Regions from separate parts of the Vibrio sp. 2433-A1 genome, predicted to be linked through region 3. Evidence: predicted binding sites of a transcription regulator. Region 3 holds the regulator's gene; each other region holds the start of a gene.
What was found. Region 3 encodes PurR, which represses purine synthesis genes. Its sites were predicted from a motif close to TNANGNAAACGTTTNCNTNA; they were not measured.

Region 1 (2,205 bases), on a different contig from region 3:
GCAGGATTAGGTTAAGCAGAATTGCTACGATACCACATAGACTCACACCTTGAAGGCTGAACTCGCCAACACCGAAAGCCATGCCACCGATACCAAATACTAGTGTGATAGCGACGATAACAAGGTTACGTGACTTATGTAGGTCAACGTTGTTCTTGATTAAGGTGTTCAAACCAACCGTTGCAATTGAACCAAACAGCAGAATCATGATACCGCCCATAACAGGCATTGGGATGGTTTGCAGTACTGCGCCAAGTTTACCAACCAGTGCTAATACGATGGCAGAAACCGCAGCCCAAGTCATGATCACAGGGTTAAATGCTTTAGTCAGCATAACCGCACCAGTTACTTCTGAGTAAGTCGTATTTGGCGGTGCACCTACCATAGATGCCGCAATGGTTGCCACCCCGTCACCAGTGATGGTGCGGTGTAGGCCCGGCTTCTTAATGTAGTTCTTACCTGTTACGTTTGAAATTGCAAGCATATCGCCGACGTGCTCAACCGCTGGTGCAATCGCAACTGGGATCATAAACAGGATAGCGTTGATGTTGAATTCAGGGAAAGTAAAGTTTGGCAGTGCAAACCAAGCTGCTTGCTGTACAGGTGTGAAGTCTACAATACCGTAGCCAAGGCTTAGGCAGTAACCAACAACGATACCACCTAGAATCGGTGTCAGCTTTAAGAAGCCTTTAGCAAAGACACTTAGAACAATCGTTGTCAGCAATGAAGCAATTGAAATGATTAAAGATGCATTTGCATCAATGACTTGCGCCCCATCAACTTTACCTAGAGCCATGTTCACAGCAACAGGTGCAAGGCCTAAACCAATGACCATAATCACAGGGCCAACCACGACAGGTGGCAGCAGTCTGTGAATGATTTCCACGCCACGTACTTTAATTAGTGCGCCCATTGCAACGTAGACAAAGCCTGCTGCCATTAGACCACCCATTGTGGCAGGAACGCCCCATGTTTGTACGCCATAAAGAATCGGGGCAATAAATGCGAAAGAAGATGCTAGGAAAATTGGTACGCTGCGACGGGTTACAAGTTGAAAAAGAAGGGTTCCGACGCCAGCACCAAATAAAGCAACGCTTGGGTCTAATCCGGTGAGTAGAGGCACCAACACCAATGCACCGAATGCGACAAATAGCATTTGTGCACCTTGAATGGCATTTTTCATATTGTTATTCCTTTATATGGCTGGATGAAAACAGACTTTGCTAATCTGCTTGGCAAAAATAAAATTCGCGGGATTTTATCATTGTGCCAAACGTTTGCAATTCGAACTGGATCAAATATTTGGCGATTAATTGATTGAATGGCTCAATGAGTTGTCGTGGGAGGGCTAGATTTTTGAAGCGACAGTAGTCCTTTAGTTGCCCCGTTAGCGATAGTTGCTTATCATCAGTCTTTAATGAGTAGTAAATCGATGTTAGGAAAAGTATGCGCCATTTAGCTTTGTTGGTTTTAGGGCTGGTTACATTACCTGCTATGGCTTTGACCAATGTAGATTTGTACCGTTCAGAAGTTGTGCTTGATCAAGAGGCTAAAAATGCCGATTCAGATGCACGAATCGAAGGTATGAAAGAAGTGATTGTTCGAGCTTCAGGTGACCGTGATGCAGTAGCTAATGAAGTGGTCAAAAAAGCGTTAAGACAAAACAGTCAGTACCTGAGCCAGATCAGTTATGGCCAGTTGAATGGAGAGCAAACGTTGCGAATGGGCTTTAGTGCACAGCATATTCGTTCTCTTCTGAGCCAAGCTCAGTTACCAGTTTGGCCTGCTTCTCGTGCAAACATTCTTGTTTGGTTGGTTGAAGAAAAAACGGACCGAAATATTATCTGGGAACATTCATCTTCGGCAGTGCTTGAACAGCTTAAAAGACAGGCTGATAAGCGCGGGCTTCCGTTGACTGTGCCAGTGGGCGATTTTGATGATATTACCGGCGTTGCGGTTTCCGATCTATGGGGTGGTTTCATCCAACCAGTAGGCGCTGCAAGTCAGCGTTACCCTGTTGATGCGGTACTGGTAGTAAAAGCGCAAGGTAATTCACTGCGTTGGACGCTTTACGATCAAAAACCAGCGACGATTGGCGTGACTCGTCAAGCACCGTTATCGGGTTCAAACAATGGCGAAGATGCTGCGATTAAGATGGTCAACCAACTCAGTGACTACTACGCCAAGAAAACTGCAGTTGTTGTT
Region 2 (2,205 bases), 180 kb from region 3:
TGTTTTTAATCTTCTCTGGACCACCCATATAAGGTGCAATATGTGAATAGACTTTAATTGGGTTCTCACACAGCTCTTTCGACGCAGGGCGACTGAATTCGTAACGGTTAAACTCTGCAATGCTACCCGGTAATAGTGGCAGAGAGGTTTCACGTTTCGCAGACTCTTCAGTGTAACCTGCCATGAACAGACCTACAGGGCCGGCTGTACAAAGCACAAGGTCAACCCACTCTAGCGCCTTATCTGAAGCCGCCAATGGCTCTGACTCACCTGTCAGTGCTTCCGCTTCATCTTCATTCATCGCAACAACAGAAACGTGATCGCGCAAGAAATCCTGCCAGAATTTAGGATCGTCTTGAATCACGAATTTTGTACCTAAAGTCAGTACAACTGGTACATCATGTTTTTTTGCGTACTCAATCGCTTTCATTGTTGCTTCCGGCATTGGGTCGCCTTCTTTGCAACGAACCAAATACGCAGTTAGCACCAACGCTGATGCATTTTTGAAGATTTTCTCTGGAATACTTTCTGGCTTCAGTTGGTTCATCTGACCTTCACTGATTGCAAAAGTACGCTCGCCATCTTCAGTAATCAGCGCAAAACAACGACCAATCGCCCCTTCGACACCTTGAAGGTGGTTGAGATCCATACGGCTAGAAGTGTTACATAGGTAGCGGTAGCCATAGCTGCCAATTTTAATGTCTTGGCTCATTACACCGAGCAGTGTTGAGCGATCATCAGCTAGCACGGAGTAGTTATGAAGTGTATTACCAATAGTACCACCAGCGTATTCATTGGTGATCAACGCACTCTCTTTTAATTCGTTGTAAAGCGCTTCAGCTGTTGTGTCGTCAATGACTAGAGAGTGTCCCTTACTCAGATTGTATTTTTCGATCAGTTCACTGCTTACTTTCGCTTCAATATCAACCAGAGTTTGATCAATACCGATAATATGCGTACGTGACATTTTTTTGCTTTCTTGCGACTGGCTTACAAGCGGATCGCGGGCATGAACCGGAAAATAATGCTTAGATTTACGTTGACCAGGAAATTTCATAACTGTTTTTCTGCCGTAAAGGATTCTGAATAAGGGATGAAAAGAAGCCGGATTCTACCTTGCGGATGTGGGTGCGGCAATAAGCGCAAGTATAGCAAACGTTTGCAAAGCTAATAATTTTGCTAGCGATTTAAGGTGTAATAAATAAGAAGAGAAAATATTCGTGAGAGAGTCCAATTGCTCACCCACGAATTAAGGGTTACTCGCCTTCCATAAAGCTAAGGTCTGGTAACGAATCTAAATTTTCAGAATAACGTTTTAAATCAAACTCACTGTCATTTTTCATCACATCAAAGATTTCAATCGCAACTGCGCAAGCCATCATCGCTACTGCATCTTCACGTGGCGTGCCGGTCATCATCAGGCGCATTAGTGTTTCTTTGGTTTTCATTGGATTACCGTCAGCAAGTTGGTTTTCGATCACTTCAACTAACTGCTCTTCACCCATCATCTGATTTTCATCAGTCATATTATTTTCTCGTAGTGACTTGAATTCCGCTTACTATGCCATATATAGGCACTCTATACTTGTAAAACCGCAGATATAGTAAAAATTGCAAGTGTGATTTCCGTCTCGGATCTGTCCCACTGCTACGCTTTCTGATAAAATCTGCGTCCAGTTAATTTAAGTGGTGTTTAGTAATGTCTGACAACTGTACTGATAACAGTCAAAAGAAAGTCATCGTTGGCATGTCCGGCGGTGTTGATTCATCGGTTTCTGCTTACCTTCTCAAACAACAGGGCTACCAAGTAGAAGGCCTGTTCATGAAGAACTGGGAAGAAGATGACAATGAAGAGTACTGTACAGCAGCAGAAGATCTTGCCGATGCGCAAGCCGTGTGTGACAAGCTAGGCATTCATCTCCATACCATTAACTTCGCTGCAGAATACTGGGATAACGTATTTGAGTACTTCCTTGCGGAATACAAAGCAGGCCGTACACCTAACCCCGATATTCTGTGCAACAAAGAGATCAAATTCAAAGCATTCTTAGAGTTTGCCGACGAAGTTCTTGACGCTGACTATATCGCGATGGGCCACTATGTTCGTCGCACCTTCCCTACAGCAGAAGAGCAAGCAGCGGGTGAAAAGCCGAAGATGCTGCGCGGCCTTGATGGCAACAAAGACCAAAGTTACTTCCTGTACAC
Region 3 (2,205 bases):
GTAACTTGATCATCCGCTCAAATGACGCAGAAGACGAAGCTAAGATTGAAGAAGCTTTTGCTGTTCAGGAACAGTTCATTCGTCAACACCTGCTAAGCTGGACGCCACAGTTCTCAGAAAAGTGTCAGAAGTTTGATGAGTTCGGTTTCTACTCGGCAATCAGCGCATTCGCTACTGCCTTCCTTGCTTTAGATCGCAGCTATCTGTTAGGCGAATAAAGACAACATTGTGACCTCCGGCAGGTTGCTTTCGTGTTTTTTTGTTTGCTCTTAAGAGTTTTGCGGTCTAAAATTGTGACCGCAAACGATAAAAACAAACGAATCAAATACAAACCGCTAAATAGAGCGGTTTTTGTGTTTCTGATACTTTCTGCTTAGGTATTCTAAACTGAATATAATTCCGCGGCAGTCATCGACAGGACAGAACCTTATGGCCACTATAAAAGACGTTGCTCGCCTAGCTGGTGTATCAACGACAACTGTGTCACATGTAATCAATAAAACGCGCTTTGTTGCTGAAGCTACGCAAGAAAAAGTAATGGAAGCAGTAACAGAACTAAACTACGCACCAAGTGCGGTTGCACGTAGCCTAAAGTGTAATACCACGCGCACGATTGGTATGCTGGTGACTCAGTCCACAAACCTTTTCTTCTCTGAGGTCATTGATGGTGTAGAGAGTTACTGTTACCGCCAAGGCTATACGCTGATCTTATGTAATACGGGCGGTATTTATGAGAAGCAACGCGACTACATTCGCATGCTAGCTGAAAAGCGCGTAGACGGTATTTTGGTCATGTGTTCAGACTTAACTGAAGAACTGAGCGAAATGCTAGATCGCCACAAAGACATCCCGAAAGTGGTTATGGATTGGGGGCCAGAGAGCTCTCAAGCCGATAAGATCATCGATAACTCGGAAGAAGGTGGCTATTTAGCAACTAAATACCTAATTGACCGTGGTCATACCGATATTGCCTGCCTAAGCGGACACTTTGAGAAAGCAGCGTGTCAGGAACGTATTCGTGGCTTTAAACGTGCGATGAACGAAGCAAACCTTCCAGTCAAAGAAGATTGGATTTTAGAAGGTAACTTCGAGTGTGATACTGCAGTTCTAGCTGCAGACCAGATCGCAGCAATGGACAATAAGCCAAGCGCAATCTTCTGTTTCAATGACACTATGGCTCTAGGGCTAATGAGTCGCCTACAGCAGAAAGGCATTCGCATTCCAGAAGATATGTCGGTAATTGGTTACGACAATATCGAGCTTGCGGAGTACTTCTCACCACCATTGACCACGGTTCACCAGCCAAAACGCCGTGTAGGTAAAAACGCATTCGAGATTCTACTAGAGCGCATTAAAGACAAAGAGCACGAAAAGCGTATCTTTGAAATGCACCCAGAGATCGTTGAGCGAAATACCGTACAAAATATTAAGAAATAACTTATTTGACATACACTTAGCTGGGTTGCTTTCATTGGCTAAGTGTATGAACCAAACCTATTTACTGAACCAAGATCACACTTATCCCATTCAAATGTGATGCCCAGCCCAAAATCCATTTATCCTTATTGTTGTTCGATTATGCCACGAACAGGGCAAACCATTTCGAAAGGATGGGACGCAAAGCCTCCGGCCTTCAACAAGTTAATTGTTTGGTAGCGGGGTTGCCGATGGTAAATATGCACACATGTCATATTGTAATTGCTAGCAATCGTATGACACTAGACTGACAACAAGCCTGCATAATTTTGCTACTCTCTCGGACCTGAATTGGTGGCGTATACATATACACCGAGAATACACAGCATGGATAAACCAATACTAAAAGACTCAATGCGACTATTTGAGCCGTTAGGCTTAATCAAGTCCCGCTCAATGTTTGGTGGCTTCGGTATTTTTGCCGACGACACTATGTTTGCATTAGTCGTCAATGATAAGTTGCACGTTAGGGCAGACGACGTACTTGCAAAGCAATTTAAATCTCTTAGCTTAGAACCTTACGTTTACAAAAAGCGCGGCTTTCCTGTCGTCACCAAATACTTTGCTCTAAGCGATGATTGGTTTAAGAATAAGGATAATACGCTTGAGATTGCCCAAGCTGCGCTAACTGCAGCGAACAGCGAAAAGAAACAGCAAGCGAAAGCTAAACCGAATCGCCTTAAAGATCTGCCGAACTTAAGGCTGGCTACGGAACGTATGCTGAAGAAA

Region 1: a site for PurR is predicted at 1,266-1,285, ahead of ACU01J_RS01530 (uracil-xanthine permease family protein). Genes of this name have one in related genera too.
Region 2: a site for PurR is predicted at 1,148-1,167, ahead of ACU01J_RS06465 (inosine/guanosine kinase). Genes of this name have one in related genera too.

What each region holds. Positions count from the first base shown of each region.
Region 1 is NZ_JBRESC010000001.1:342,298-344,502, reverse strand. Features, by position in the region: gene ACU01J_RS01530 (uracil-xanthine permease family protein) at 1-1,183, opposite strand, end outside; gene ACU01J_RS01525 (DUF2066 domain-containing protein) at 1,447-2,205, shown strand, end outside.
Region 2 is NZ_JBRESC010000005.1:3,911-6,115, forward strand. Features, by position in the region: gene ACU01J_RS06465 (inosine/guanosine kinase) at 1-1,057, opposite strand, end outside; gene ACU01J_RS06470 (hypothetical protein) at 1,257-1,526, opposite strand; gene mnmA (tRNA 2-thiouridine(34) synthase MnmA) at 1,700-2,205, shown strand, end outside.
Region 3 is NZ_JBRESC010000005.1:188,037-190,241, forward strand. Features, by position in the region: gene torD (molecular chaperone TorD) at 1-218, shown strand, start outside; gene purR (HTH-type transcriptional repressor PurR) at 430-1,437, shown strand; cyclic di-GMP riboswitch class I at 1,582-1,669, shown strand; gene ACU01J_RS07365 (TfoX/Sxy family DNA transformation protein) at 1,804-2,205, shown strand, end outside.